Linked DNA regions of Kribbella solani. The protein of the gene in region 1 interacts with the protein of each later gene in a pairwise test. Links are inferred from orthologs where the notes say so. Each region holds a gene or a part of one and is shown on either strand. Other genes may lie near its edges.

The links.
Region 2: the proteins of HDA44_RS08245 (region 1) and secA interact in binary tests that used the Escherichia coli proteins (3 or more experiments, as listed by UniProt). The link is inferred for Kribbella solani from one-to-one orthologs.

Annotation. Positions count from the first base shown.
Region 1 is NZ_JACHNF010000001.1:1,850,991-1,866,364, reverse strand. What follows is about bases 1-2,906. They hold HDA44_RS08245 (alkaline phosphatase), read left to right. Parts: upstream 1-712; coding sequence 713-2,101; downstream 2,102-2,906. Other genes in these bases: HDA44_RS08235 (DEAD/DEAH box helicase), read right to left, coding at 2,809-2,906; HDA44_RS37055 (transglycosylase SLT domain-containing protein), read left to right, coding at 2,169-2,819; HDA44_RS08250 (dihydrofolate reductase family protein), read right to left, coding at 1-483. Outside these bases: more of HDA44_RS08235, read right to left, coding at 2,907-4,968; HDA44_RS08230 (phosphoketolase), read left to right, coding at 5,200-7,560; HDA44_RS08225 (vitamin K epoxide reductase family protein), read right to left, coding at 7,557-8,042; HDA44_RS08220 (DUF929 family protein), read right to left, coding at 8,044-8,952; HDA44_RS08215 (MFS transporter), read right to left, coding at 9,026-10,162; HDA44_RS08210 (AurF N-oxygenase family protein), read left to right, coding at 10,312-11,178; HDA44_RS08205 (FAD-dependent oxidoreductase), read left to right, coding at 11,186-12,493; RNA polymerase sigma factor SigJ, read right to left, coding at 12,456-13,349; HDA44_RS08195 (YybH family protein), read left to right, coding at 13,439-13,879; HDA44_RS08190 (class I SAM-dependent methyltransferase), read right to left, coding at 13,913-14,542; HDA44_RS08185 (NAD(P)-dependent oxidoreductase), read right to left, coding at 14,646-15,374.
Region 2 is NZ_JACHNF010000001.1:4,151,098-4,167,149, reverse strand. The notes cover bases 11,411-14,994. They hold secA (preprotein translocase subunit SecA), read left to right. Parts: upstream 11,411-11,794; coding sequence 11,795-14,794; downstream 14,795-14,994. Other genes in these bases: HDA44_RS18845 (LysR family transcriptional regulator), read left to right, coding at 14,859-14,994; HDA44_RS18855 (winged helix-turn-helix domain-containing protein), read left to right, coding at 11,411-11,446. In the rest of the region: HDA44_RS18905 (AAA family ATPase), read right to left, coding at 1-6; HDA44_RS18900 (DUF4350 domain-containing protein), read right to left, coding at 3-1,145; HDA44_RS18895 (DUF4129 domain-containing protein), read right to left, coding at 1,142-1,774; HDA44_RS18890 (hypothetical protein), read right to left, coding at 1,771-2,790; MtrAB system response regulator MtrA, read left to right, coding at 3,019-3,696; MtrAB system histidine kinase MtrB, read left to right, coding at 3,756-5,504; HDA44_RS18875 (LpqB family beta-propeller domain-containing protein), read left to right, coding at 5,501-7,264; HDA44_RS18870 (ComF family protein), read left to right, coding at 7,400-8,068; hpf (ribosome hibernation-promoting factor, HPF/YfiA family), read left to right, coding at 8,285-8,908; HDA44_RS18860 (S1 family peptidase), read right to left, coding at 8,978-9,805; more of HDA44_RS18855, read left to right, coding at 10,235-11,410; more of HDA44_RS18845, read left to right, coding at 14,995-15,764; HDA44_RS18840 (SIP domain-containing protein), read right to left, coding at 15,769-16,052. UniProt on the Escherichia coli protein: Required for protein export, interacts with the SecYEG preprotein conducting channel.

The DNA.
Region 1 (15,374 bases):
GGAGAAGAGGCGGTCGCCGGCGCCGAGGAGGACCGGGAAGACAAGCAGGTTGTAGCGGTCGATCAGGCCCGCGTCGGCCAGGTTGCGGTTCAGGGCGGCGCTGCCGTTGACGATGATCGGGCCGCCTTCGGTCTGCTTCAGGGCGGCGACGTCGTCGAGCGAGCGAAGGATGGTGATGTCACCCCAGTTCGTGACCAGGTCGCTGTCCTTGAGCGTGGTCGACACGACGTACTTCGGCATCGCGTTGTAGCCGGGGAAGTCGTCGGTCATGCTCGGCCACACCGGCGCGAACATGTCGTAGCTGACCCGGCCGAGCAGCAGCGCGGTCGCCTCGGCCTGCTCTTCGCCCTTCAGCGCGTACGCGTCCAGGTCGAACGGGATGCCCTTGAACGTCCAGCCGGAGTTCCGGTAGTCCGTGTCGCCGCCAGGCGCCTCGACAACGCCGTCGAGGGACATGAACGCGGTGGTGATGAGGGTACGCATCTGCTTGCTCCTTGAATGTTCGTGGTCCTGCCTGATGCCAGTGCGTCGAGCGGGCGCCGGGCAGCTCGACACGTTGCCATTGCAATCCGGTGTGATCCAGGTCACTCAGCACGGAGGGTCCTCCCAACAGTACGCAACGTGCCGTCATCTGATGGTTGGTTGCTGGTCACCTGCTGGGCGGCGGAGACGCATACGTTCCGGATGTTTTGTCCGAGCAGAAAGGCCCGTAATGATCAGGAAAAAGGCTTTCGTGGCCGCGTTCGCCGCGGCCTCGGTGATTGCCGCGGCGGGGATGGCCTCGGCCGCCGCCGGTGGCGCGTTCGACTCCGCCGAGGCGAAGGGCGGGCACCCGCAGCGCGGGCCGAAGAACGTGATCTTCTTCCTCGGTGACGGTATGGGTACCCAGGAGATCACCGCCGCCCGGTACTACCAGGGCGTCCACAACAAGCTGAACGTCGACCGGGCCAAGTACACCGGCTTCGACACCACGTACTCGGTGAAGCCGGCCGCGAAGCCGCCGTACCTGCCCGACTACGACCCGGACTCCGCCTCCACCGGCTCGAGCTGGGCGACCGGCAAGAAGACGCTCGACGAGCGGATCTCGCAGGGCCCGAGCAGCGCCGAGAACGTACCGGGGACGAACTACCAGACCCTGCTCGAGCTGGCCCAGAAGCGCGGCCAGAAGGTCGGCGACGTGTCCACCGCGGAGATCACCGACGCGACGCCGGCCGTGCTCGCCTCGCACATGTCGCTGCGCGGCTGCCAGGGTCCGGCCGACATGGCCGCCTGCCCGAAGGAGACCAAGGCGGCCGGCGGGCTCGGTTCGATCGCGGAGCAGGAGGTCGACCACAAGGTTGACGTACTCCTCGGTGGTGGCCGTGGCCGGTTCGAGCAGCAGATCACCGGTGGTCCGTACGCCGGTAAGACGGTCGTGGACCAGGCCAAGGACAAGGGCATCCAGTACGTCACCGACGCCGCCGGGCTGAAGTCCGTGAAGGCCGGCAAGCCGGTGCTGGGGCTGTTCAACAAGAGCAACATGTCGCTGGAGTGGAGCGGACCGGCCGCGTCGCTCGGCAAGGGCAACGCGCCGCAGGCGTGCAAGGAGAACCAGCGCCCGGCGAACGAGCCGAGCCTGGCCGACATGACCGCCAAGGCGATCAGCCTGCTGGAGAACAAGAAGGGCTTCTTCCTGCAGGTCGAGGGCGCCTCGATCGACAAGCAGGACCACGCCACCAACGCGTGCGGCCAGCTCGGCGAGACGGTGAACTTCGACAAGGCGGTCGGCGTCGCGCTGGACTACCAGAAGACGCACCCGGACACGCTGATCGTGATCACCGCTGACCACTCGCACACCAGCCAGATCGTCGGTGAGGACGCCTCCGGCACCGGTCTGCCGACCGGCTACTCCACGAACGTGACCACCAAGGACGGTCAGACCCTGAGCCTCACCTACGGCACCGCCGGGTATGGCGGCGAGGGCAAGGCGCCGGTCGCCGGCGGCCCGAGCCAGCAGCACACCGGCGCGGTCGTTCCGGTCTGGGCCAACGGCCCCGGCGCGGACGCGGTTCTCGGTACGAACGACCACACCGACCTCTTCACCGTCCTCCAGGGCAAGTAACCCCCCGAAACACCCGTACGGCCCCCGGTTCGACTCGATCCGGGGGCCGTACGGATAAGTTGGAGGGGTGCAGGTGGCGAAGCGGTGGTCGTGGGTTGTGGTCGGGGCGCTGATGGTGGGTGTGTGGGCGGCCTGCTCGGACCAGACCACGAAGACCGGGTCGGCGCCGGAACCGCAGCCGACCGCTACCAAAACGACACCGAGAGCGACCGCGACCAAGCCCTGGTACGAAAACTACGACCCGGCGCACTTCGCGGCCGAGGTGCGTAAGTACGCCAAGGCGGCCGGGGTCAATCCGCAGTTGCTGATGGCGATCCTGTACTGCGAGTCGTACAAGCCGCACGACCCGAAGTTCGAGCGGCAGTGGGCGCAGGTGGACTCGAACCCGGCGTTCGGGATCGCGAACATGCACGAGGCCGCGTTCGACGAGACGAAACGCGGCCGGGACTTCGCCAAGCGGAAGTGGTCGGAGCTGCCGGACAACCCGGCGCTGGCGATCGAGGCCGCCGCCTGGCACCTGCACGACCTGGCGAAACGGCTGCCCGCCAAGCGCGCCGGCCTGTACACCAAGGACGAACTGCTTGCCCTCGGCTACAACGCCGGCGGCGGCAACATGCGGATCTTCGCCCGCGGCCGGAAGGCCGGCCCGCAGGCGGGGACGTACCTCGACCGCCTGCACAAGTACTGGCCGACGGCGGCCGAGGCCCTCAAGAACTGACCGCCTCCAGCGCCCTGGTCAGCAGGGCGGCGAGGGCTTCGAGCTGGAAGTCGGCGGACTGGGCGACCTCTTCGTCCGACCCGTCCAGCGCCTTCGCGGCCAGGCCGGCCTTGGCGTCGATCAGGTCGGCGACCCGGGTGTCGATGGTCTGCGCGGCGATGATCCGCCAGGCCGTCACCGGCTCGTCCTGGCCGATCCGGTGCACCCGGTCGATCGCCTGGGTCTGCTCGGCGTTGGTCCAGGACAGCTCGGCGAGGACGACGTTCGAGGAGACCTGCAGGTTCAGGCCGACGCCGGCGGTGAGCAGCGAACAGACCGCGATCGCCACCTCCGGATCGTTGACGAAGGCATCGATGTTCTTCTGCCGGGTCTTCGCGGTCTGGTCGCCACGGATCGAGGAGTACCGGATGCCGCGCTCGGCGAACAGTTCCTCGGCGGCGTCCATCACCTCGATGTGCCGGGCGAAGAAGACCACCTTACCCACGTTCTGCGCCAGCTGGGCGGCGTAGTCGGCGGCCAGTCCGGCCTTCGCCTGACCGATCCGGCGGAACAGGCTGAAGACGTTCTCGCCGGTCTTCTTGGCCGCCATCTCGGTACGTTCCCAGCCGGCCACCTGACGGACCAGGTCGTGGTCGATCCCGTCCACGACCACGCCCGAACGGCGGGTCTCCAGCGCGGTCCGGTAACGCTCGACCAGCCGGTCGGCGAGCTCCCGCTCGGCGGCCCGGATCGAGCGGCCGACGGCGCCGTCCAGCTCGACCGGCAGGTCGGCGATCCGGCGCGCCGGGATGTCGGCGGCGACGTCCACCTTACGGCGGCGGACGATGCCCATGTCGATCACCGCGGCCCGCGCGGCGGCGGCGAACCCCGGGTCGGCCGGGGTCAGGTCGGTGTCGTCGAGCTTCGCCATCAGCTCCGGCCGCGGCGCCTTCTCGTCGACCCAGCCGAGGAACTCCCAGATCGCGGTGAAGTCCTCGATCGAGTTGATCAGCGGCGTACCGGTCAGCGCCATCAGCAGCGGGCGCCCGGCCCGGGAGCGAATCCGGTTGGACAGATCCAGCACGTTCCGGGAGCGCTGCGACTTCTTGTTCTTGATGAAGTGCGCCTCGTCCACCACCATGCCGCGGAAGCCGAGGTCGCCGAGCCAGCCGACGTGCCGGTCGAGCACCTCGTAGTTCACCACCACGATGTCGGCGAAGCCGTCGATCGAGTCGCCGTCACCGTGGATCACGGTCGGCGTCCGGCGCGGGGTCCAGAGACCGGCCTCGCGGGCCCAGTTCGTCTTGACGACGTTCGGGACGACGGCCAGCAGGGGATAGGCGTCGGCGGCCTGGGCAGCCAGCAGCGCCTGCGCGGTCTTGCCGAGGCCGGGCTCGTCGGCGAGCAGGAAGGTCCGGTGCCCCTCGGCCGCGGCGGCGATCAGCCGGGCCTGGTGCGGCATCAGCTCCAGGCCGCGGAGCCGGAGCGCGTCGATGCCACCGGCCAGCCGCATCGACATCGGGTCCGGCAGGTTCATCGTGGCGGAGGCCGCGGCGTGCTCGAACGAGCGCAGCAACGGCCCGATCAGCTCCCAGCCCGCCAGCCGGCCGGCGTGCGCCGGCCGGGCCGGCGCGGCGGAGAAGTCCGGGGTCAGGAACGGGTTGGCCAGCTGCCGCGAGACCACCGCCTGCGGTACGACCCGCCGGGACGTGGTCTCCGGGGCGATCTCCGGCTGGACCGGCTCGGGCTCCTCGGGCGGCTCGATCCCGGCGTCGGCCAGCATCTGCCTGCGCAGCGTCGCGGCCGCCTCGGAGATCACCGCCTCCTCGGCCAGCAGACCGAGCAGCGACGGGTCCAGCGCGGCGGTCTTGGCCAGGATCGTGGCGATCCCGTCGAGCCGCCGGAGCTGCTCGGTCCGGTACGCCTCGGTCGCGGCCGTGTCACCGTTCACCCGGGCCCGCTCCTCGCGGACGAGCAGGGCGACGACCTGGAACTTGGTCCGGGTCGACGGCTTGGTCGCGGACCGCGTGACCGCGCCCTCGACCTCGCGCACCGCCTGGGCGAGGACCTGGATCAGACCGTCCGACTCACCGTCGCGGGTACGGCGCCGTCGACGGGGTGCTGCTGCGGAACGGGTAGCGCCGGGCTGGCGCTGACCTCGTCGGGCCAACGTTTCCTCCTGTGTCGTGCCACGACGGAGCCGCGGCGGAACGCCAGACCGCACGAGGACCGGCCCGCGGACGAGACGTCACGCGGAGCCGTCCAGAGGGTCCTCCAGGAACACGGCTCAGAATTCACCGCTCCTGTAAGCGCGATCGAGAATCAATCCTACCGCGCCGATTGTGGCCCGCGCCATCGGGTACTGGCGGGCTGGAAACCAGGGCACCGGAGGGGGCGAGACGTGGAGCAGCTGGGTACCAGGCCGCTGGCCGACGCGGAACTGCATGGGATCGACGCGTACTGGCGGGCCGCGAACTACCTGTCCGTCGGGCAGATCTACCTACTCGCCAACCCGCTGCTCCGCGAGCCGTTGCAGCCGGAGCACATCAAGCCCCGGCTGCTCGGTCACTGGGGTACGACGCCCGGGCTCAACCTGCTCTACGCGCACCTCAACCGGGTGATCCGGCAGGGTGATCGGGACGTGCTGTTCGTGACCGGTCCGGGCCATGGCGGTCCGGCGCTGGTGGCGAACACCTGGCTGGAGGGCAGTTGGACCGCCGCGTACCCGAACACGACGCGGGACGAGGTCGGCATGGCCCGCCTGTTCAAGCAGTTCTCGTTTCCGGGTGGGATTCCGAGCCATGTGGCCGCGGACGTGCCGGGCTCGATCAACGAGGGTGGCGAGCTCGGCTACTCGCTGAGTCACGCGTACGGCGCGGCGGCCGACAATCCGGACCTGGTCGTGGCATGCGTGGTCGGTGACGGCGAAGCCGAGACCGGTCCGCTCGCGGCGGCGTGGCATTCGAACAAGTTCCTGGATCCGGCGCGCGACGGTGCCGTACTCCCGATCCTGCATCTGAACGGCTACAAGATCGCGAACCCCGCCGTCCTGGCGCGGATCGGTGACGACGAGCTGACCGCGCTGTTCCGCGGGTACGGGTACGAGCCGTACCTGGTCGCCGGATCCGAGCCGGAGGCCGTGCATCAGGCACTGGCGGCGACACTCGATCAGTGCATGCAGCGGATCGACGAGATCCAGCGCGAGGCACGCTCGGGGTCTGCGAGTCGGCCCGCTTGGCCGATGATCGTGTTTCGTACGCCGAAGGGCTGGACCGGGCCGCACACCGTGGATGGTGAACAGGTCGAGGGTACGTGGCGGGCGCACCAGGTCCCGTTGTCCGGCGTACGGACGAATCCGGATCATCTGCGCCAGCTGGAATCGTGGCTGCGGAGCTACCGGCCGGAAGAACTGTTCGACGCGGACGGGCGGCCGGTCGCGTCGGTGGTCGAGCTCGCCCCGGAACCACGGCGGCGGATGGGATCGAGCCCGCACGCGAACGGTGGGGAAGTCAGCCGCGACCTGGAGCTGCCGGCGGTGGCCGAGTATGCCGTGCCGGTGAAGGTGCCGGGCGCGGAGGACGGTGAGCCGACGAAGGTCTTCGGTGCGTACCTGCGCGATGCGTTCACGCTGAACCCGGACAACCTGCGGCTCTTCGGACCGGACGAGACCGAGTCGAACCGGTTGAGCGCCGTGTACGAGGTGACCGGCAAGCGCTGGCTCGGCGAGCTGCGCGACGGCGACAACCATCTCGCGCGGGACGGGCGGGTGCTGGAGATCCTCAGCGAGCACACCTGCCAAGGCTGGCTGGAAGGGTACCTGCTGACCGGCCGGCATGGCGTGCTCTCCTCGTACGAGGCGTTCGTGCACATCGTCGACTCGATGGTGAATCAGCACGCCAAGTGGCTGAAGACGATCAACCGGCTGGAATGGCGGCGGCGCATCCCGTCCCTGAACTACCTGCTCACGTCGCACGTCTGGCGACAGGACCACAACGGCTTCTCGCATCAGGACCCCGGGTTCATCGATCATGTGGTGAACAAGAAGGCCGAGGTCGTCCGGGTGTACCTGCCACCTGACACGAACACGTTCCTGTCCACGATGGACCACTGTCTGCGGACCCGGAACTACATAAATGTCGTTGTCGCGGGCAAGCAACCGCAGCCGAACTGGCTGGACTGGGAGGACGCCGCGCTGCATTGCGCTCGCGGCGCCGGGATCTGGGACTTCGCGAGCAACGACGACGGTGATCCTGATGTGGTGATGGCGTGCGCGGGTGACGTACCGACGATGGAGACGCTGGCGGCGGTGGATCTGCTTCGGCAGCAGTTGCCGGAGTTGCGGATCCGCGTCGTGAACGTGGTCGACCTGATGCGGTTGCAGGACGCGACCGAACATCCGCATGGCCTGCCGGATGCCGAGTTCGACGCGTTGTTCACCACCGACAAGCCGGTCATCTTCGCGTACCACGGCTATCCGTGGCTGATCCACCGCCTCACCTACCGGCGGAACGGGCACGCGAATCTGCATGTCCGCGGGTACATCGAGGAGGGTACGACGACCACGCCGTTCGACATGGTCGTCCGGAACAACCTCGACCGGTACCACCTGGCGATGGATGTGATCGACCGAGTCCCGGCCCTGGGCACGCGCGCGGCGAGCACACGTCAGTACTTCGCGGATCAGCGAACGCGGCATCACGCCCACGTGACCACCTACGGCGATGACCTCCCCGAGGTCCGCGACTGGCGCTGGACGCCCTAGGGCGACGGCGGGAGGAGTGCCTGGCGGACGATGACGAGGGTGAAGAGGACGAGGGTCAGGCCGTGGACGACCGTGCACCACAGGCAGATGGCGTCGATCTGGAAGAGTTCGGCCCAGATCAGGTAGCACACGAAGACCACGCCGACCAGTACGCCGGCCAGGCGCAGGCGGGCCGGCCATGGGGATCCGGTCCGCCACATCGGTGGAACCGAGAGCGCTGTCATGCCGACGAAGAACGCCAGGCCGAGGAGTGCGACCGGGATGCCGAACAGTTTCGAGTACTGGCTGCTGGTGACCTTCGCGCAGTTCACCACGCCCGTGTCGGGGCAGGCGAGCGTCGTACCGGCGGTGAAGTGCTCGTAGGTCAGGTACGCCGCGACGGCCAGCCCGGCGATCGAGACGGCGAGCGTGGCCCACGGGATCACGCCCAGGCCGCCGGACGGCCGGCCTGCCTTCGTGGTCGGCTGCGCTGTCCTGCTCACGTCAGCCCTTCTCGGCGCCGAGCTTGCCGGCCGCGCCGGTCACGGCCTCGGTGGAGCAGACGTTGGCGGGCTGGTTGTTGGTCAGCTTGCAGATCGCGGCGGTGTAGACGTTCGCCGAGGCCAGGACGGCCTTGCTGATCGGGTTCGACGGGTCCTTCAGCGCGTCGGCGATCTGGGCCTGCGTCTTCCCGGTCAGCACCTCAGGCGTGTACGTCGCGCCGGACGACACGAACTTTCCGCCCAGGTCCACGAACGGGATCGACCCGCTGCTCGAGACGTACGGCGGCTTGTTGTACGTGTCGAAGGTCTTCTGGTCCTCGGCGGTCGGGGTGTCGAGCGGCGCGTACTGGCCGCCGACCTGCTGGTTCGTGGTCGTCTCGACGCCGGTGAACGCCAGGTACTGGCTCGTGTACGACGCGCCGTGGAAGGACAGCGTCGCCGTGTTCGGGAACACGTCGCTGCCGGACGAGTGCGTCGTACCCAGGTTGGTGAACTTGCCGAACCGGGACAGCGCGACCGTCACGGGCCAGCGCTCGGCGGCGCAGTACGGGCAGAACTCGGCGCCGATGTAGAGCACCTTCGGCTTGCCGTCGGCGGTCAGGGGAGTGCCCTTGATCGCGTTCGGCGCCGCCTGCACGGCGGCGCTGCCGACGGTCGCGAACGCGGAGTCCGGGATCGACGACAGCGCGTTCACGATCTGCGCGTCCGCGGACCCGCTCGGGTTCGTCGCGGTCTTCTTGCCGCCGCCGACCAGCCGGATCGTGATGAGGCCGCCGACGATCACCACCACCAGCACCACGGCTCCGAGCGCGAGCAGGAGGCGCCGGCGCCGCTCGGCCTGCTGCTGCGCGGCCAGCTGCGCTGCGATCCGCTCCCGGGCCGCAGCCTTCTGTTCGACACGCCTTGCCATGACTCTCCTCCAACTCGCGTCCAGGCTCCGCAAGAACAACTATGCATCGGCCCCGGAAGTTCCTACCTGTACGTCACGGCGAGGTTACTCTTCCCGCACGGCCGAGGAGGAGCAGGCCGAGCACGAGGAGCGCCGCGAGGATCAGGTAGCCGGTATCGAGGGCGGTCGCGGTGGCCACTGCCGCGACCAGGAGCGGCCCGCCGGAGTCGCCCAGCTCGCGGCCCAGCTCGGCGGTCCCCATCGTTTGACCGAGACGTTCAGGTGGCGTACTCGCGGCCAGCGCGGCGAAGCCGAGGGGGGTGATGATGCCCGTGCCCGCGCCGATCAGGGCGGCGGCGATCAGCAGGAACACGACGCCCGGCAACGCGGCGCAGACGAAACCGGCGGCGGCCAGCCCGAGCCCGACCGCGGTACCGGTGCGGCTGCTCAACCGGCCGGCGTCGAGCGCCCGCCCCGCGCGCGGCTGCACGACGGCTGCCGTCGCGGCCAAGAGCGAAACGGCCGCGCCGGTCGCGATCGACCCCAGCCCGTCGGACCTGCCGGTCACGGGCAGGAACCCGACGCCGACCGACAACGCCGCCGTCGCGGCAGCGAGCGCCAAGGTCGGCCGCAGGAACCGCGGGTCCGTGATCCGCCGAGCCAGGTCGACCACCGTCTGCCGCCGCCGAGGCAGCGGCGGCACCACCGGTACGACAACCAACGCCCACACCGCCACGGCAAGCGCCAACGCCGTCATCACCGCGAACAGCAACCGGAAGTCCCCAAGCCACACCAACCCGCCACCGAGCAGCGGCCCAGCCGTGTACCCGAGGCTCTTGCAGAACCCGTAGCTGCCGAACGCCCGCCCGTGTTTCGCCGCCGGATTCAACCGCGCGACCAGCGCCGACGCGGCCGGCGAGAACGCCGAGGCAGCCGCGCCTTGCCCAAGCCGCGCGACCCACAGCCACCCCGGCCGGTCCGCGATCACAGAGGTACTCGAAGCAATCGCGAACCCGATCAGCCCGAACAGCAGCACCGGCCGCGCCCCGACCCGATCCGCAATCGATCCGAACACCGGCTTCAGCAGCACCTCGGCGCCGTCGTACAACGCCAGCAGCGCGCCCAGCGTGAGCAGCGAGGTGACGGCGTCCGACGACGATCCACCCAAGTTCGCCGCCACCGCATGCGCCCCGAACGCGGTCGTGAACCCGGCCGCGTAGAGCGGCCACATCTGCTTCACCGAACTTCTCCCGGCAGCTGGTCGCCGATTCCGGCCTCAATCTAGCTCGTCACCTCGGCGCGCATTCGCGGGATGGCTTGCGCGGGATTGGGACAGCAGTTATGTTACATAGGCGATGTCATATAGTGCGGAGGTGTCGGATGGACGAGACCGCGCAGCGGTTGCTCGGGTCGGCGGACCGGCTGTCCAGGGATCCGGAGACGGAGATCGACTGGGACGCGCCGGTCGGTGACGGGTACGGGTTGTCGCCGGAATGGAGCACGCTCTACGGGACGTCGTACTGGGACGAGCTGTCCGTTGACCAGCGCCGGGAGCTGACCCGGCACGAGTCCGCGTCGGTGGCGACGACCGGGATCTGGTTCGAGATGATCCTGCAGCAGCTGATCCTGCGGGACATCTACGACAAGCCACCGCGGACCGCCGAGTTCCAGTGGGCGCTGACCGAGATCGCCGACGAGTGCCGGCACTCGATCATGTTCGCGCGGGCCACCGCGAAGCTGGTCGAACCCGCGTACCGGCCGCGGCTGCTGGCCCGCGAGCTCGGGCGGATGTTCAAGACCGTCGCGACCGGCGAGTCCGCGTACGCCGCGATCCTGGTCGCCGAAGAGGTCCTCGACGTGATGCAGCGTGACTGGATGCGGGACCGGCGGGTCGCGCCGCTGGTACGGACCGTCAACCACATCCATGTCGTCGAGGAGTCGCGGCACATGGTGTTCGCCCGCGAGGAGACGCGGGAGCGGCTGGCTTCGGCGGGACGTGGTCGGCGCTGGGTGAGCGCGCTGGTGATCGCGATCGCCGCCGACATGATCGTGTCCAGCATGGTCAGCCCGCAGGTGTACGCGAACGTCGGTCTGGATGTGGATCGGGCGGTCCGCGAGGCGCGGCGGAACGAGCACCATCGCTCCTTGCTGCGGACGAGCTGTGCGAACTTGATGGATTTCCTCGGGTCGGTCGGCCTGCTGACGCCGGCGGCGGCGCGCGTGTATCGGCGGACCGGGCTGCTGTGAGGATGCGATGACGTTCGCGATCTCGGGGGAGTGCTGCTCGGACGCCAGTTGTGTCGCGGTGTGCCCGATGAACAGCATCCATCCGTCACCGGGGGAGGCCGGGTTCGGCACGGGTGTCAGCCTGTTCATCGATCCGCGCACCTGTATCGACTGTGGCGCGTGCGCGGACATCTGCCCGGTGGACGCGGCGAAGCCGGCTGACCGGTCGGCGGCCGAGGATGTTTCGCGGAACGCCGCGTACTTCGCCGGGTCCGACCCGCTCGCGGCGATGGATCTGGATACGTGGGAACCGCCGGAGTACCAGGTGTGGGGTGGCGGGCCGCGGCGAGTGCTGGTGGTCGGCGCCGGGCCGGCCGGGATGTACGCGACGCGCGAACTGCTGTTGCGGACGGATGCCGAGGTCACGCTCGTGGATCGGCTCGCGGAGGTCGGTGGGCTGGTGCGATTCGGCGTCGCACCCGATCACCCGCAGACGAAGCAGATCATCGACACGTTCGAGCGCATCACCCGGCATCCCCGGGCGCGCTGGCGTCCGGGGACCACAGCCGAGGAGTTGCTCGGTCGGGGTGGGTTTGATGCCGTGGTTCATGCGGTGGGGGCCCGGCGGAGTCGGCGGTTGGGGATCGTGGGTGAGGACTCGGCTTGTACGGCTGAGGATTTTGTTGCCTGGTGCAATGGGCGGCCGGGGGCGGTGTTGCCGGTCGAGTTGAACGGTCCCCGGGTGGTTGTGGTGGGCAACGGAAATGTCGCGCTGGATGTTGCGCGGTTGCTGGTGAGTGATGATGAGCGGTTGCGGTCGATGGACGTTGCGGCCGGGGTGCGGCGGGTGCTTGGTGCCAGTGGGATTCGGGAGGTCGTGCTGCTCGGGCGGCGCGGGCCGGAGGATGCCGCGTACACCGAGTCCGCGTTGCAGGAGCTGCAGGCGATGTCGGGTGGCCGGGTCACGCTGAAGTACCACGCGACACCGGTCGCCTGGACCGGCGCCGACCGCACGCCCAGCGCCGACCGCGCGGCCAGTGGAGCATCCGGTGCCGGCCGGGGGCTTCTGCTGGACGGCGGGGAGCTGATTTCGGCCGGCACGCTGGTGACCGCGATCGGCTTCGAAGGTGATCCGATCGACGGGTTGCCGTTCGATTCCGCGCGGGGGACCGTGCCGAACGTACGCGGCGCCGTCGTCGGCCGGCCGGGGCATTACGTCGCGGGCTGGATCAAGCGGGGCGCACGCGGTGGCATCGGCGTGAACAAGGCGTGCGCCCAGGAGACCGTCCAGACGCTGGTCAGCTCGTCCAGGGGTGCAGTTTCTCCGGGTTCCTGACCGCCCAGATGTTGGAGATCCGCTCGCCGGTGAACCCGAACGCGAACACCGTCTCGGTCACCCCTTCGTACTGCACGACCAAACCAGGCTGACCGTTCACCGTACGCTCCAGGATCGTCCGGCCGTGCAGTACGAGCGTGAGCTTCGAGAAGTACCGCGCGACCTGATCCGTGCCGTGGACCGGCTCGAGCATCGCCTGCACGATCCCGCCACCGTCGGCGACCGCGGTGATGTCCGGGTCCAGGATGCCGACCAGCGCCTGAATGTCGGTCGCCTCCCAGGCCGCCTTGAACTCCCGCACGAGCTCGGCGCGCCGGGCCGACGGGGGCGTGGGCGACTGCGACGCGTCGATCCGCCGCCGCGCCGACGAGGCCAGCTGGCGGCACGCGGCCGGCGTACGCCCGACGATCTCGGCGACCTCCGCGAACGGGTACCGGAACACGTCGTGCAGGATGAACGCGACCCGCTCGGCCGGCGTCATCGAGTCGAGCACGACCAGGAACGCCATGTTCACCGACTCGTCCAGCGTCACCCGGTCAGCCGGGTCCGCGCCGCCCTGACCGGTGTGCCACTCGGTGCTCTCGGGCAGTGGCTCCGGAATCCACTCGCCGACGTACCGCTCCCGGCGGGCGCGTGCCGACCGGAGCTGATCCAGGCAGATCCGGCTCGCCACCCGAGTCAGCCACGCGGCCGGGTTGTCGATCGCCTGCTGATCCGCGGGCGTCATCGCGTACCAGCGCGCGTACGTCTCCTGGACCACGTCCTCCGCGTCGGCCAGCGAGCCGAGCAGCCGGTAGGCGAGGTTGATCAGCTGCCGCCGCTCGCTCATGATCGCGCTCAGGCCTGGGTCGGTCATCTCGATCCTCTCGTCCATACCGGTCCGACGAAGCAGCCTGCCGAAACGTCAGGTCTGACACTCGCGAGGGCTGTCCCGTCGTACCGATCATGAGCACACCGAACGCGGTTTCCGAAATCGAGATCCGGCAGCGGATCGACACCCTGCTGACCGGCGTACGCACCGGCGACCTCGGCGCGCTGAAGACGATCTTCGCGCCGGACCTGGTCTCGTTCGACGTCCAGGCGCCGCTGCGGCACCTCGGGGCGGCGGTGAAGCTGGCCAGCTGGGAGCAGATCTTCACCATCTACCAACTCCCACTCGGGTACGAGGTACGCGACCTGACTGTCCTGGTCGACGGCGACCTCGCTGTCACGTACGCCGTGAACCGACTCAGCGGAACCCTGGCCGACGGCACCGAATCCGGCATGTGGGTCCGCTGGACCGCCGCCTGGCAACGCACCAACGGCACCTGGCTCATCGTCCACGACCAGGCGTCTGTCCCGATGTACTTCCCCGAGGGCCACGCCGCCACCGACCTCACACCCTGACCCGATTCGCTGACCCGACTCGCCGGCCGGGCCTCAGCCGGTCCGCACCGCGCGGCCGAGGATGTGCGGGCTCGCGGGACTCTTCTGATCCGGCGGGAACTCGAACGCATCCAGTTCCTCGATCGTGAAACCGGCCGAGCTGATCGCGGTCGCGGTGTCGCGGTGGGTGTGGCAGCCGCCGACGAAGAACGGCCAGATGGTCGCGTCCAGGGCGCGCTGCACGGTCGCGAGGCGGCGGCCCGGTTCGGCGGCGACGTGTTCGTAGAAGCGGAGCTCGCCACCAGGTCGCAGTACGCGCCGGGCTTCCGCGAGCGCGATGCGCTGGTCGGGCACCGAGCACAGGACCAGCGAAACCACGACCACATCCACTGACGCGTCAGGCGCCGGAAGCTGGTCGGCCGTACCTTCGACGACCTTCACACGAGCCGGCGCCTTCGCGGCTGCCTGTTCGGCGTGCGCACGCAGGAAGGGCTCCGGCTCGACCGCAAGCACCTGCGAGACCTCGGCGGGATAGTGCGCGAAGTTTCCGCCGTCGCCGGCACCGACCTCGATCACCTCGCCGACTGCCCCGGCCAGCAGCCGCCGCCGGTGCTCGGCCGCGCCGTGCTGGTCCAGCGTCGGGCGCACCCGCGCGTACATCCGGGCGAAGATCGGCCGTTTCATGGCACCCACCTTGTCAGATATGCCGGAGGTGGCGCGCCGCCGAGCTCACGACAAACCCGGCCCAGCCAGAACTACTGCACGAACGCCTGTCCAGCCGCTCGGACTAGGTGGGCGGCTCCCTGGTCGCCTGCTTGAAGATCTCGAACACGGCCAGGTAGTTCTTGCCGCCGTAGCCGTCGGTGATCGCCCGTTCGGCGATCTCTTTCATCAGTCGCGGCTGGTCGGAGTGGACGCCTTGTTCCACACTGGCTTGGGTGATGTGTTCAAGCGCGTTGAGGTTCATCTCCAAGGTGCCGAGGTCACCGGGATAGTTGCCCTTGTCCAGTTCGGGCGCCTGCTCGGCGAGGACCGAATCCACTACTGTGGGCATGAACCAGCCGAGGGCGTGCTCGGCGAACTCGACCGCCGAGACGTTCGCCGAGCCGACCAGGGCGGTGGCGTGCAGAAAGCCGTTCATGGTCGCGTACATCATGTCCAGCAGTGCCGCGTTGTACAGCACCGCCAGGCTGGGGTCGGAGCCGAGGTACCGGGGGTCGCCCACGCTCGCCAACGTCTGCCGGTGCTGGTCGAAGACGCCCGGCGAACCGCTGTACAGGAAGACCGATCCGGGGTGCCCGACCAGAGGCGGCGGCACCATGATCGCCCCGTCAAGGTAGCCGGCGCCGCGTTCGGTTGCCCAGCCGACCGCCGCACGGGCTTGCGACGGCGTACCGGAGTTGAGGTTGACCAGCACGCGGCCGTTCAGGGTGTCACCGGCGGCGCCGAGGATCTCGTGCATGGTCTCGTAGTCTTTGACGCAGACGATGATCATCGGGCCCGCCGAGACCGCCTC
Region 2 (16,052 bases), 2.3 Mb from region 1 along the record:
CGTCACGGGTGTCGTACCTCCTGCGTCAGTACGTCGAGTTGCTGGGACAAGGACATCAGTGCGGCGTCGGACTGCGGCGGCAGGCCGTAGAGCAGTTCGTACAGCATGGCTGGGTTCCGTCCGGTTCTGGCGGCCACGGTGGCGACGACGGCCGTCGGATCGGATCGCCGTGGGATGCCGTGTGCCTTGTGCAGCTGGCCGAGTGCCGACTCACGTAGAGCGGCCGCGGCCCGGTCCCTGGCCTGGGAGCGCCGGTAGAGCCGCGCCCGGCCCTCTGTGGTCTCCGAAGCGTGCACGATCACCGGCAACCGCTCGGCGACCACAGGACCGAGCCGTCGGCCCCGCCAGATCGCCACCACCAGTACGGCGAACGCCAGCGCCCACGCGATGTACCGGACGTCCGGTGGGATCAGCGGCGGCGCGTCCTTGTCCGCCGGACCACTACTCGTCGACTCCAGCTGCGGCAGGTACCAGGTGAGGTCCCCGTGCGTACCGAGCAGGTTGAGCGCCAGCGCCGCGTTGCCGTCCTTGGCCAGCTCGCCGTTGGTGAAGGTGGTCGGCGTACCGACCACGTCGACGATCCGGCCACCCAGGTCCAACCGAATGACCGTGCTGTTGATGCCATCGCCGTAGCAGGCAATCGCGTTCTCCGGTGCGCTGTACGTCGCTCCGCTGACTGTGACCGTGCCTGCCTTGACCGCCGCCGGCAGGTCACAGCCAGCGTCGCGGCTGCGCTCCGCGAGCACGCCACCAGTAGCCTGCACGCCGGGAGCCAACACGCTTAGCGCCTGGCTACCGGGTCGCACCAGCACCAGATGACTCCAGCCCGCGTTGGCGATCTGCTGCCAGTCTGCACGCTCCAGCGACCCACCCGGTCCGATCAGCAGCGTCTTGCCGTCTCCTGGCTGCTGCGCATCGTCCAGCGTCTCTGTGCTGTGTACGGACACGTTGTGGTTCTTCAACAGCGTCGCAAGCGCTCGTGCCCCGTCAGACGCAGTGGAGTCCGGGCTGAACGGACCACTAGTCCGTGCTGACGTGGCGATCAGAATGCCGATCGCGGCCAGCACGATCAAACCAGTCACAAGCATTGGTGTACGCAGCGCCCGCCAGCTCTCCGCCGTACCCCGACCGACCGGCGTACTCATGCGGTCACCCGCGCTGTCCGGGCAGCATCATCAGCGGCAACAACCACCGCGTACCGCTCCGGTGTGCCCGTACGGTTGCCGTAGACAACCTCCGTGAAGACCAGTGCGGCCGGCTGCAACGGCTCCCGCAGTACGGGTGCTGCCCGCGATGCATCCGCGACCACCTCGTACGCGGTGCGTCCAGCGCGCTCGTCCAGTACGGTCCTCTCGGTCAACTCGGCTACACAAGCCCGGAACCGGCTGCGGATCGCCAGCGCGTACTCCCCGGACGCAGCCTCCCGCTCGGCCAGTGCGCGGTACTGTGCGGCGCTCTGCGGACGTGCAGTGTCGAAAACGGCCTGTGACGTCGTCTTGCGACTGGTCCGCAGTACACCGGCCCGCCAGAGCACCACGACCGCGATCAGGACGAGCAGGCCGATCAGCATCGCCAGACCGGCGTGGCCGTTGGGCGACGTACCAGTGAGGCTGTCCAGCAGGTCGCGGATCCACTCCATCACCTTGCCGAGGGCCTTCTCGATCAGTGAACCGCCGGACTCCCGGTACGCCGACTTGGAGAGCTCCTTGGCCGCCTCCTGGGCGGCCTGGTCACGGTCGATGTCGACCGGAGGCTCTTGCAGGAAGCTGATCACACCGGCCCCTCGGACCGCAGTGCCGGCCGCATCCACAGGTCGAGACCTTCCCGGCGAACCCGCAGGTCCAGGTAGATCAGCGCCTGGACGGCGGACATGAACGCCAGGCTGGCGATCAGAGTCATCACCGTCGCGATACCGACCGCCGCTCCGAGCACGATCGCGACCACCGTGCTCCCGGTACTGTCCCCGGCGTCCGCCCACGACCCGACGGTGATCAGCAGGGTGCTGACGCCGAACTGCAGCGCGTACCCGACGATGTTGACCACCAGACCGCCGAACAGCAGGATGCCGAACACCCGCCAGAACTTGCCTCGTACCAACTGCCAGGATCGCCGCAGTGCACCCCAGATACCCACTCGCACGGGGATGTACAGGCCAATGTCCGGTGCGTGCCGCCCTTCCATCAGGACGACAGTGCCCGCGAGTACCAGGCGGATTCCGAAGATCAGCACCAGTACGCCGCCGAGCAGCGTCATCCCGAGCGCGACCGCACCGGCGGCCTCGGAGGACACCACTGCGTCCGTACCGGTGCCGAGACCGAGCATCGCCAGCCCCCAGCCACCGATCAGCAGCATGAACGACAACGACTGCACCAAACCGACGGCAGCAAGCGAGGGCAGCGCCGGCCGGACCAGCCGCAGTAGCTCCCGCGGCCCGATCCGGTTGGCCAGCTGCGTACGCACCGCCGCCAGCGCGATGATGCCGGCCAGCATGCTCGACACCACCGAGAAGAGCACGAGCTGCACGCCGTACGTGAGCAGCAACGCCGCACCGGCCTGTTCGAACGGGCTGTCCGACTCGAAGAACCCACCCAGCCCACCAGGCACCGCCACCTCGGTCAGCACGGCCTGCAGCGCTACCAGCGCTATCCCGGCCAGCACGGGCAGGCCCAGCATGATCGTCTTGTTGTCGGAGATGGTCCGGGCGGCGTTGTCGAGCAGGTCAGCGGGCAGCCACGGCCGCAGCGGTTCGCTCGCGACGTCGTCGTGCAGCATCATGTTCTGGTCGGCCACTGCGGACCCTCCTCTCCGGGTGACGAGTTGTGGTGGACCCCGAGCGTGCACCATGATCCCCGGATGATCACAGCCCAACCTGGGGTCACACGGCGATCCGGCGTGTGCACTACCGCGGGAATGGGACACTATCCGTAGTGCGTACGGCCTGGCACCTGCCGGGCGCACACCGATCGGTCGGCAAAGCGGACGGCAAGGAGCTAGGGCGTGGCAGACGGTAACCGGACGATGCGGGGCCGCATTCTCATCGTCGACGACGACACCGCGTTGTCGGAGATGCTCAGCATCGTGCTGCGCAACGAGGGGTACGACACCTATCTGTGCGCGACCGGTGACAAAGCGGTACCGGCGTTCCGGGAGTTCAAGCCCGATCTGCTGCTGCTCGACCTGATGCTGCCCGGGATGGACGGGATCGACGTCTGCCGGGCGATCCGGGCCGAGTCCGGAGTACCGATCGTGATGCTGACCGCCAAGAGCGACACGGTGGACGTGGTGCTCGGGCTGGAGTCGGGTGCCGACGACTACGTGGTGAAGCCGTTCAAGCCGAAGGAGCTGGTGGCCCGGATCAGGGCCCGGCTGCGGCGGATGGACGAGCCCGGTCCGGAGTCGCTGACCATCGGCGACCTGACCATCGACGTGGCCGGCCACTCGGTGAAGCGGGCCGGCGAGACGATCCAGCTGACGCCGCTGGAGTTCGACCTGCTGGTCTGCCTGGCGTCGAAGCCCTGGCAGGTGTTCACCCGCGAGGTGCTGCTGGAGCAGGTCTGGGGTTACCGGCACGCGGCCGACACCCGGCTGGTGAACGTGCACGTCCAGCGGCTGCGCTCCAAGATCGAGAAGGACCCTGAGCACCCGGAGATCGTCGTGACCGTCCGTGGTGTCGGATACAAGGCTGGTGCGGACTGATCGAGTACGGACGCGGCCAAGAGTCGCAGGCTGCCACCGGCACCGCCGACGACGCCGTCGTGGTGCCGGGTGACCAGCCCATCGGCCAGGCCGGTGGGCCGGCGCGGCCGACGGCACCGCCCGAGCAGGAGGTGGCCGAGTCCCGCGGGACGGAACTGGAGCTGACCGCCGCCGCGGCGGACTGGGCTGCCCAGCCGAAGCCACTGTGGCGGACGCACCCCAAGCACTGGCCGGACCACTGGCGCCGGTCCATCCAGGCGCGGATCGTCACCGGCACCCTGCTGATGTCGACACTGGTCCTGATCCTGGTCGGCTGGGTGATGATGAGCCAGGTCACCGACGGTGTCCTGGAGTCCCGGCGTACCAGCGCACAGGCCGAGGTACGCGCGCAGCTGGCGCAGTTGAGCAGCACGATCGACGCGGCGGACCGCAGCACGATCAACCAGCAGCTGTCCGAGCTGGTGCTCGGTACGAACCGCCCGGGGCTGTACGACGTGCTGCTGGTTCCGACCGACCAGGCGGCGTCCAACGCGATCCGCTACACCGGACTGGTCGACAGCGACTCCATTCCGCAGGCGCTGACGTCCTCGGTGATGAGTGACGGCTCCAAGCTGTACGACACGTACACCAAGATCAACTACCGGGAAGCGCCCAGCGTCCCGGGGCTGGTGATCGGTTCACAGATCCGGATCAACTCCACCGGTGACCGCTACGCCATCTACTTCCTGTTCCCGCTCACCGGGCAGCAGGAGACGCTTGACGTGGTCCAGCGCGCGCTGGTGACCGCAGGGCTGTTGCTGATCGTCCTGCTCGGCGCAGTGGCCTGGCTGGTCACCCGGCAGGTCGTGACGCCGGTCCGGATGGCCCGGCGGATCGCCGAGCGGCTGGCGGCCGGCAAGCTCGAGGAGCGGATGCAGGTCCGCGGTACGGACGACCTGGCCCGGCTGGCGGTGTCGTTCAACAAGATGGCGTCCAACCTGCAACGCCAGATCCGCCGGCTGGAGGAGTTGTCCCGGCTGCAGCGCCGGTTCGTTTCGGACGTCTCACATGAGCTGCGTACGCCGCTGACGACGGTCCGGATGGCTGCCGACCTGCTGCATGAGAGCCGCGACCAGTTCGACCCGATCAGCCGTCGTTCGGTCGAGCTGTTGCAGAACGAGCTCAACCGGTTCGAGGAGCTGCTGGCCGACCTGCTGGAGATCAGCAGGTTCGACGCCGGTGCCGCCGCGCTCGACCTGGAGGACGTCGACCTGCGGGACATCGTCACCAGGGTGCTGGAGAACCACGAGACGCTGCTGGAGCGGAAGGGCTGTCCGGTCGAGCTGGACATGCCGGCACCGTGCCGGGCCAAGGTGGACTCCCGCCGGATCGAGCGCATCCTGCGGAACCTGATCGGCAACGCCATCGAGCACAGTGAGGGGCTGCCGATCCGGATCAGCACGGCGTACGACGACGATGCCGCCGCGGTCGCGGTCCGCGACCACGGGGTCGGCTTCCGGCCGGAGGAGGCCGAAATGGTGTTCAGCCGGTTCTGGCGGGCCGATCCGGCCCGGGCCCGGACCACTGGCGGCACCGGACTCGGCCTGTCCATCGCGCTGGAGGACGCCAGGCTGCACGGCGGCCGGCTGGACGCCTGGGGCTCCCCGGGCGACGGCGCGTACTTCCGGTTGACGCTGCCGCGCCGTCCGGACGTCGCACTGACCGGATCACCGCTGCCGCCGCGCCCGGCCGACGCCACCCGGGTCGTCACCGAGCTGGTCGACGTCGGCGCGCCGTACCAGAAGCTGAACGGCGGTACGGACCGGTGAAGCGCAGTCTGGTCCTGGTGCTCCTGGCCGCACTCCTGCTCGGTGGCTGCGCGACGGTGCCGACGCAGGGCACCATCCGCAGTGGCGACCGGCAGGGCATCGCGCCGGACCTGGGTGGCGTCGGGGTGGAGGCGAAACCACCCCGGCCGAACGTGGACGAGCTCTCCCTGGTCAGCGGCTTCCTGGAGGCCATGTCCGACTCCCAGGCGTACGACGTGGCCCGCCAGTACATGACCTCGGACGCCGCCGCGAAGTGGCAGCCGGAAGCACAGACGATCGTGTACGACCAGACTCCCGACTCGCTCACCCGGAAGGGCGACGGGATTCAGCTGACCGCCCGCAAGATCGCCACGATCGGTCCGCGCGGCGAGTGGATACCGGCGCCCGCGAACGCCCGCGCCGACCTGTTCTTCAAGCTGAAGAAGGTGGAGAACCAGTTCCGCGTGGACTCGGTGCCGCCGGGAGCGTACCTGGGCAGCAACCAGGTCGACCTGAAGCTCGCTCCGCGTGACCTGTACTTCTTCAACCCGACCAGGGACATGCTGGTGCCGGACCCGGTCTACCTGCCGGTAAACCTCTCGCAAGGTCAGGCGGCCACCCAGCTGGTCCAGGAACTGCTGAAGGGCCCGACCGGCCGGCTGGGCAATGGCGTGGTCTCGCTGGCGCCGCCTGGCACCGAGGTGCAGGTGTCGGTGCCCACCGAGTTCGGTGTGGCAACCGTGGCGCTGAACGACGCCGCCAGCGGGCTCAGGGACCAGGACCGGCGGTTACTGGCCGCTCAGATCGTCTGGACGCTCAACCAGATCAATGTGCGCGCCAAGATCACCGTCGGCGGCGCGCCGCTGCTACCGGACGACCCGGACGTGCTGCCGTTCACCAGCTTCACCCAGTTCGACCCACAGGTACCAGGGGCGGCGCTGACCAAGCTGTTCGGTCTACGGGAGCGGCGGGTGCAGCGGATCGTCGGTCTGGACGGAGCGTCGGACATCGCCTCCCAGCCGCTGAACGGCGGACCGCTGTGGGCGCACCAGGCCGAGTCGTTCGCCGTCACGCTGCGCGGTGACGCCGGCGCGATCGTGACCAGCGACAAGAAGCAGGTCCTGTACGCGGCACTGGACACGTCCGACAAGAACAAGGACGCGGTCTCGGTGAAGGTCGACGGAGACACGCTGACCCCGAGCTTCGACAACCAGGACAACCTGTGGATCCTGGACCGCGCGAACGGCGAGCATCCGCGGCTGCAGGTCCGCGAACACGACGGCAAGCTCACTCCGGTGACCGTGGACTTCGGTGGGGACACCCCGGTGTCGTTCCGGATCGCGCCGGACGGTGTCCGCGCGCTGCTGGTGATGCACTCGCGGAGCACCGGCCAGAACTACGTACAGACTGCCACGGTGCAGACCAAGGACGGCGGTAAGCAGCTGCTGCTGACCGAGTTCCGGCCGCTCCAGCTGGCGCTCACCAGCATCAGTGACGCCGCCTGGAACAAGCAGGGCATCCTGGTGATCGGAGCGAGCAGCAAGGTCAGCAACTCGGCCCGCCAGGCCTGGCTGGTGAACACGGACGGTTCCAGCCTGCAGCTGTTGCCCGGCTCGAGCCCGGACTTCCGCCCGGAGCACGTCGCCTCGAACCCGAACAAGGACACCCTGCCGGTGATCCAGGACGACACCGGCCAGATCCACTGGCTCAGCAAGGACCTGCTCTGGGTCAGCATGGACTCGGACGGCAGCGCCGCGATCACGCCGACGTACCCCGGCTGACGATCGGGACTCCGGCAGCGCGTCCAGCGGTGTGACCGGGACCGCCGCGCGGTTGTCCACAGGCTCGCGACAGCGGGCTTGTGCGGACCCACCGCGCTCGGCGATCGTGGTGCGGTGCCGGCCCGGGATGTGTTCGTGGATCTCCTCCTGGGTGGCCGCTGCGCCGGCTGCGAACGCCCGGGGGTGACTCTCTGTGCTGGTTGCCGTCGGCTACTGGCCACGGCGACTCCGTTCCGTGCATGGCCCGACCCGCGGCCGGCCGGACTCGCGCCACCGACAGCCGCCGGGGCGTACGGTGATGAGCTCCGGGGCGTGATCATCGCCCACAAAGAGCATGCGCGGTACGGGCTGGCTCGACCGCTCGGGCAACTACTGGCGACCGCGGTTCGAGCGGCGCTGGGGGACCGGCGCGCCGGGTGGCTGTGTCCGGTGCCGTCGCCTCGGGCAACTGTTCGGCAGCGCGGCCACGACCCGCTCCGCCGGCTGACCGCCGTCGCGGTCAGATCCCTGCGCAGACAGGGATTCGACGTACGCGCGGCCGACGCGCTCCGGGTGATCCGGCGGCCCGAGGACCAGGCCGGGCTGTCCGCGGCGGCCCGGGCCGCCAACCTGGAAGGGGTGTTCGGGCTGCGTTCGCGCTGGGCTGAAACGCTGATCGATCAGCCGGTCCTGCTGGTCGACGACGTGATCACCACCGGTTCCACGCTCAGCGAAGCGGGCCGGGCCTTGGAATCGGGCGGGATCCGGGTCCTCGGCTGTGCCGTCCTGGCCGCGACCGCGCGCCGCCGGGCGTCTGGTTCATGAGAACTTCCCTACCGGTTTTCGCCGAAGCCGACTAGCGTTGGCCTATGACACCCGCTAGGGCTTGTCGGGCAGTGGAGTGGTGGAGGACCGGATCAGCCGGATTCCTCGCCACGGGGTCCGATGGGTTCGACAGCGGGTGTTCTGGTTTCGGGCACCGTCACCATCAGCACGGGGGTCCGGACAGGTAAAAGAAGTCGCCGATCGATGGAGGTTTCCGTGGACGTCGTTGTCAAGGGTCATCACTGCGAGGTCAGTGACCGCTTCCGGCAGTACGTCGAGGAAAAACTCGAGCGGATCGAGAAGGTCGATCACCGGGTACTGCGGTGCGAGGTGGAAGTCAGCCAGGAAAAGAACCCGCGACAGCACGATCGGGCGATGCGCGTCGAGCTCACCATGTACACCAAGGGTCCGGTGGTCCGCGCGGAGGCGTGCGGGGAGACCAAGCAGGCGGCGTTCGACGTCTGCCTGGACCGGCTCCGGTCCCAGGTCCGCAAGGCGGCCGACCGGCGGCGCGTACACGGTGGGCGGACGCCGGAAGGCCTACGGCACCTGAACGCCAAGCAGCCGCTCAACGGCACCGCACCGGTAGTGGAGGAACCAGTCGCCGAGGACGAGGTGGCGACACACAAGTACGGATCGCTCACGGTCACCGGCGACGGTCCGCTGGTGATGCGCGAGAAGACCCACACCGCCAAGCCGATGACCCTTGACCAGGCGCTCTACGAGCTGGAGCTGGTCGGGCACGACTTCTACCTGTTCGTCGACGCCGACGAGAACCAGCCGAGCGTGGTGTACCGCCGTCGCGGTTACGACTACGGCGTGATCCGGCTGGCCGTCTAGTACCTCGGGAGGAGCACGACGAAGGGGCCGGGCAGCTCGCCCGGCCCCTTCGCCACACCAGGCGCGGACCTAGCCGATCTGTTGCTGGAGCTCGGCGGCGTACGTGGCGACCTGCGCGTACACGCCCGGGTTCCCGGCGTCCGCGCAGCCGACGCCCCAGGAGACGACGCCGAACAGACGGCCGTTCAGCACCAGCGGGCCGCCGGAGTCACCCTGGCAGGAGTCCTTGCCGCCCTGCTCGTAGCCGGCGCAGATCTCTCCGTCGGCGGTGTAGCCCTCGCTGGCGTACGCCTTCTGGCAGTACGCGTCGCCCAGCACCGGCACGGTCACCTTCTGGAACGTGTCCTCCGGTCCGGTGCCTTCGGTGGAACCCCATCCGTACACGACCGACGCCGCGCCGGCCTTGTCGGCCGCCTTGTCGGTCTCCAGTGCGAGCGTGGCCACACCCTCGAACGGTGTCGCCAGCGTCATCACCGCGACGTCGTGCGCGGGCGACTTGCCGTACTCCGGGTCCACCCAGATGCTGCTGATCTTCGACACCTTGCCGCCGGTCTGGGTCAGCACGTCGCGGCCCTGGATCGCGGTGTACGTGGACGCCGCCTCCTGCGCGCAGTGTGCCGCGGTGACGATCTTGTTCGCCTTGACCAGCGTCGAACCGCACCACTGGCCGCTCGGCGACGGTGAGCCGCTGTTGTTCAGCGCGACGGCCCAGGGCGCGTCCGCGGTGTGGGCGACGGTGCCGCCGACGATCCGGTTCACCGGTCCGCCGGGGCGCTGAGATTGCTGAGAGTGCTGAGCGGCCGACGCGGAGCCGGACACCGCGACCGCGCCGATGGATGCCATGGTCAGGACACCGGCCGCCAGGGCAGCACGGATCACCTGCTTCTTTGCTGTCATGCCTCACTCCAGGGAGATAGGGGCCGCACGGGCGGACGGCCTCCCCGCCAGACTCCCCGAACACCATCCGTAGCGCACCTCCCACTTTCGGTAACTCCCGAGTTATGCCCACCACCCCTCCACCCCTCCACCCCTCCACCCCTCCGCGCCCCGCGCCCCGCGCCCGCGCCCCGCGCCCCGCGCCCGCGCCCCGCGCCCGCGCCCCGCGCCCCGCGCCCGCGCCCGCGCCCCGCGCTCCCGCGCCCGCGCCCCGCGCCGGAGCGCCGCCTCCGCTCCGCTCCATTTGGGAGGTGAACCTCTCAAATGCCCCCTTCACTCCCCGCATGCGGGGAGTGAAGGCACCGGATGCGGGGTTCACCTCCAAAATGGAGCGGAGGGGGCGGATGGAGCGGCGGGAGGAATGTCGGTGGGGGTCGGCAGAATGCGGGTATGACTGGTGAGGTGCTGACTCGGGCTCAGGCGCGGCGGATCGGGCTGGCGGCGCAGGGTTTTATGGATCCACGGCCGAAGGGGGTGCCGGACGGGCGGGCGTTGAACCGGGTGCTCGGGCGGATCGGGCTGATTCAGATCGACTCGGTGAACGTCCTGAGCCGCGCGCAGTACCTCCCGCTGTACTCCCGGCTCGGGCCGTACCCGCGCGACGTACTGGACCGTGCCGCGGGCAAGGCCCCGCGCCGTCTGGTCGAGTACTGGGCGCACGAGGCGTCGCTGATCCCGGTCGAGACCCACCCGCTGATGCGCTGGCGGATGGCCCGCGCGACCACCGAGGCCTGGGGCGGCCCGCGGTCGATCGCGAAGGAACGGCCGGACCTGGTCAAGCAGGTGCTCGCCGACGTCCAGTCCCAGGGGCCGCTGACCGCCCGGGAGATCGACGACGACGTGGAGCGGTCCAAGGACCACTGGGGCTGGAACTGGTCGGACGTGAAGCGGGCGCTCGAGTTCCTGTTCTTCGCCGGCGAGATCACGGTGGCCCGCCGGAACCAGCAGTTCGAGCGCATGTACGACGTGCCCGAGCGGGTGCTGCCTCGCGCGGTGGTGGACACGCCGACGCCGTCGCTCGACGAGGCGCACCGTGGGCTGGTGTCGATCGCGGCGAAGGCACACGGGGTGGCGACGGCACAGTGCCTGCGGGACTACTTCCGGACCGCGCCCGAGCCGACGCTCCAGGCGATCGCGGAGCTGGTCGAGGAGGGTGAGCTGCTGCCGGTCCGGATCGACGGCTGGAAGCGCCCGGCGTACCTGCATCGCGACGCGCGGCTGCCGCGCCGGGTGAACGCGCGGGCCCTGGTCAGCCCGTTCGACTCACTGGTGTACGAGCGCACCCGCACCGAGGTGCTGTTCGACTTCCGGTACCGGATCGAGATCTACGTACCGGCCGAGAAGCGCGTGCACGGTTATTACGTACTGCCGTTCCTGCTCGGCGACCGGCTGGTGGCGCGGGTCGACCTGAAGGCGGACCGGCCCGGCGGGGTGCTGCTGGTGCAGTCGGCGCACGCGGAGCCGAAGGCGCCGACCGAGACCGCCGAGGAGCTGGCCGCCGAGCTCGTCCAGCTGGCCGGCTGGCTCGGCCTGGACCAGGTCCGGGTGGCCGGCGGCGGCGACCTGGCCCCTGCGCTGAGTGACGCCCTACGAGCTGCCTGAGACGTCGCTGGGAACTTTCCGGCCCACCCGAGCGTGGGTCCAACATCGCAAGAGGGTGTCTGAGGACCCTGCACCTACTGCGGGGCACTCGGCACGGCACCTCGCCGCACGGGAGGAAAGGCCACGATGAAACCACATCGAGGCCTCCCCTCCCGCACGCCGAGCTACCGCGCCGAGCACCTCCTCGCTACGGTGCAGAGTCCTCAGACACCCTCCGAGGCACGCTGCGGGCGTGGCTTGGCGCGGCGGGACCCGTACGATGGGGGACGCACGCCCTCCGTCGGGTCGGTCGTGCCATGCGGCGACGCCCGCTTCCAGGCTTCAGCAGCAAGGAGAGAACTCCCCACCATGAAGGTTGTCGACAAGGTCCTGCGGATCGGCGAGGGCAAGATCCTCCGCCAGCTGCAGGGCATCGCGAAGATGGTCAACTCCATCGAGGACGACTTCGTCGGCATGTCCGACGAGGAGTTGCGCGGGCAGACCGCGGAGTTCAAGCAGCGGCACGAGAACGGGGAGTCCCTGGACGCGCTGCTCCCGGAGGCGTTCGCGGTGGTGCGGGAGGCCGCCAAGCGGACCCTGCACCAGCGGCCGTACGACGTGCAGGTGATGGGTGGCGCGGCGCTGCACCTCGGCAACATCGCCGAGATGAAGACCGGTGAGGGCAAGACCCTGGTCGGGACGATGCCGACGTACCTGAACGCGCTGTCCGGCAAGGGCGTGCACGTGGTCACGGTGAACGACTACCTGGCCAAGTACCAGGCCGAGTGGATGGGCCGGGTGTACCACTTCCTCGGCCTCGACTACGGCGTGATCCTGCCGGAGATGTCCCCGGCCGAGCGCCGGATCGCGTACAACAAGGACATCACCTACGGCACCAACAACGAGTTCGGCTTCGACTACCTGCGCGACAACATGGCCGGCAGCATCGAGGACTGCGTCCAGCGCGAGCACAACTTCGCGATCGTGGACGAGGTGGACTCGATCCTGGTCGACGAGGCCCGGACCCCGCTGATCATCTCCGGCCCGGCCGAGGATTCGCAGCGCTGGTACGTCGAGATGGCCCGGATCGCGAACACGCTGAAGGCCTGGACGCTGGCCGACGAGGCCGAGCTGAAGAAGAAGAACCCGCGGGTCACCGATCTGGAGATCGACGAGACCAAGCGCCGGGTCGCCGACTACGACGTGGACGAGAAGAAGCGGACGGTCGCGATCCTGGAGCGCGGCATCGAGAAGGTCGAGGACCGGCTCGGCATCGACAACCTGTACGAGTCGGCAAACACCCCGCTGATCAGCTACCTGAACAACGCGCTGAAGGCGAAGGACCTGTTCCACCGGGACAAGGACTACGTGGTGGTCGAGGGCGGCGAGGTGCTGATCGTCGACGAGCACACCGGCCGGACGCTGCACGGCCGTCGCTACAACGAGGGACTCCACCAGGCGATCGAGGCCAAGGAAGGCGTCGAGATCAAGGAGGAGTACCAGACCCTCGCGACGATCACGCTGCAGAACTACTTCCGCCTGTACAACAAGCTGGCCGGCATGACCGGTACCGCGATGACCGAGGCGAACGAGTTCTCCAAGGTCTACAAGCTCGGCGTGGTGCCGATCCCGACCAACAAGCCGATGATCCGGGTCGAGGAGCGGGACCTGATCTACCGCACCGAGGACGCCAAGTTCGACGCGGTGGTCAAGGACATCGTCGAGGTGCACGCGACCGGCCAGCCGATCCTGGTCGGTACCACCTCGGTGGAGAAGTCCGAGCGGCTGTCCCGGCAGTTGCTCAAGGAGAACATCGAGCACGAGGTGCTGAACGCGAAGCAGCACGAGCGGGAGGCCGCGATCGTGGCCGAGGCCGGTCGCGAGAACGCGGTCACGGTGGCGACCAACATGGCCGGCCGTGGTACCGACATCATCCTCGGCGGCAACCCGGAGTTCCTGGCCGACAAGGAGCTGCGGGCCCGCGGCATCGACCCGGCCGAGGACATCGAGCAGTACGAGTCCGAGTACCCGGCGCTGCTCGAGCAGTTCGAGAAGCAGGTCAAGGAGGAGCAGTCGAAGGTCCGCGAGCTCGGCGGCCTGTACGTGCTGGGCACCGAGCGGCACGAGTCGCGCCGGATCGACAACCAGCTCCGTGGTCGCGCCGGCCGGCAGGGTGACCCGGGCAAGTCCCGGTTCTACCTGTCGCTGGAGGACGACCTGATGCGGCTGTTCAAGCGCGAGATGGTCGACTGGGCGATGTCGCGGAACAACGACGACAGCCAGCCGCTGGAGAACAAGGTCGTCACCAAGGCGATCGCGTCGGCGCAGGGCCAGGTCGAGGCGCAGAACTTCGAGACCCGGAAGAACATCCTCAAGTACGACGACGTGATGAACCGGCAACGGCACGTCGTGTACGACGAGCGCCGCCGGGTGCTCGAGGGCGCCGACATGCGCGACCAGGTGCACGACATGCTCGAGGAGACCGTTACCGGGTACGTGCAGGGCGCGACCGCCGACGGCTTCGCCGAGGACTGGGACCTGGACGCGCTGTTCACCGCGATGAAGACGCTGTACCAGACCGAGCTGACCGAGGAAGAGCTGATCGAGGAGGCCGGCGGCGAGAAGTCCGGCCTGACCCAGGACTTCCTGATCGAGCGGTTCCTGGAGGACGCGAACGCGGCGTACGAGCGGCGCGAGGAGCTGCTCGGCGAGGAGGCGATGCGCGAGCTGGAGCGCCGTGTCGTACTGAGCGTGCTGGACCGGAAGTGGCGCGAGCACCTGTACGAGATGGACTACCTGCGCGAGGGCATCGGCCTGCGCGCGATGGCGCAGCGCGACCCGCTGGTCGAGTACCAGCGCGAGGGCTACGACATGTTCGCCTCGATGATGGAGTCGATCAAGGAGGAGTCGGTCGGCTTCATCTTCAACGTCGAGGTCGACATCGAGGCGATGCGGGCCGAGATGGCGCTCAGCGACGAGGCACAGCTGGCCGACCTGGACCCGAACGGTGAGGGCCTGGAGGGGCGCCGGATCGAGGACATCCTCAAGCCCGGCGCGCCGGTCGCGGAGTTCGCCGGCCGGACCGCGGACGACGACGGCGAGGAGCGGCCGCAGGACGCCCCGCGCCCGCGGGACACGCCGCGGCTGCGGGCCAAGGGCCTGTCCGACGGCAGCCGTCCGCAGCAGCGGCTGACCTACTCGGCGCCGACGATCGACGGCGACGACGAGGTCTCGGTGCACCAGGACGCCGTCGAGGACGGCAAGCTGGAGTACGCGGGTACGCCCCGCAACGCGGCCTGCCCGTGCGGTTCGGGCAAGAAGTACAAGCGCTGCCACGGCGACCCGCAGTCGGACGCGTACAAGTTCTGAGCACCTGGAAGGGCTGGTCCACCCGGACCGGCCCTTCTGTGTTCCCCGCGGAGGGTCGCCTCGTATGCAGCTACCGGATCTGAATCTGTTGCCGGCCCTGGACGCGTTGCTGCGCGAGGGCAGCGTCGCCCGCGCTGCGGAGCGGATGAACATCTCGGCGTCGGCGATGAGCCGTACGCTGACGCGCCTTCGCCGAGTGACCGGTGACGAGCTGCTGGCACCTGCGGGGCGCGGCCTGGTGCTGACCGAACGTGCACGGCAGTTGCAGCCGGCTGTCGAGCGGGCGCTGGCGGACGCGCTCAGCGCGCTGCGGCCGGTGCCGCCCAAGGACCTGGCGTCGATCGAGGCGGTGCTGACGCTGCGGAGCAGCCCGGATGTGCATATGCTGTTCCTGCCGCCGCTGGAGCGTCGGCTGCGAGTCGAGGCGCCGAGAGTGCAGTTGCGGTTACTGCCCGAAGGAGACGATGACCCGACCGTGCTGCGGCATGACGACATCGATCTCGACCTTGGTCACTACGGCGCCTTGCCGGCCGATATCCGTAGCAAGCGGCTCGGGGTCGAGCGGATGGTGGCCTTGCTGCACCGCGACCATCCGCTGGCTGCCGGGCCGATGACTTTGGAGGCGTTCGCCGCCGCCGAGCAGCTCACCGTTTCGCGGCGCGGGCGGCTGCAGGACGTACTCGACCGGGCTTTGCAGGAGCAGGGTCTGGCGCGTACGGTGCGCGCGACCACCTCGACGTCCTGGGCCGCCGCGCTGACTGTTCTGAACGGCGGTGCGCTGGCGATCTTGCCGAGCCGGGTCGCGGCGCACTACGCCGAGGTGCTGCCCGTGGTGTACCGGCCGATTCCGTTGGAGCTGCCAACAGTCGAGTTCGCGATGGCGTGGCATCGGCGGAATGACGACGTCCCAGTACACGGGTGGTTGCGCGCGGCGGTGGTGACGATTGTGGACGACTTGCTCAGTCCTTAGCTCATCACTCCAGACCGCGTTTTCCGGGCGTCCAGAACGGTTTGGTCAGTACCGAGCGCCGTTGCCAGCCGCGGTCTTGCACCAGTTGGGCGCGGACCGCCTGAACCGTGCGCGCTTCTCCGGCGACGTAGGCCACTCGGGAGGTTCCGGCCGGCAACTCCAGCTCGCGCAGCGCCGTGAGCAAGGATTCCGACCCGGCTGCAGGCGCGCCCTGACGGTGCAGCCAGGTGAGGCGGCCGTTGGCCTGCGTGTCGAGGGGCAGCTGATCAGCGGGACTGTCGACCTCTA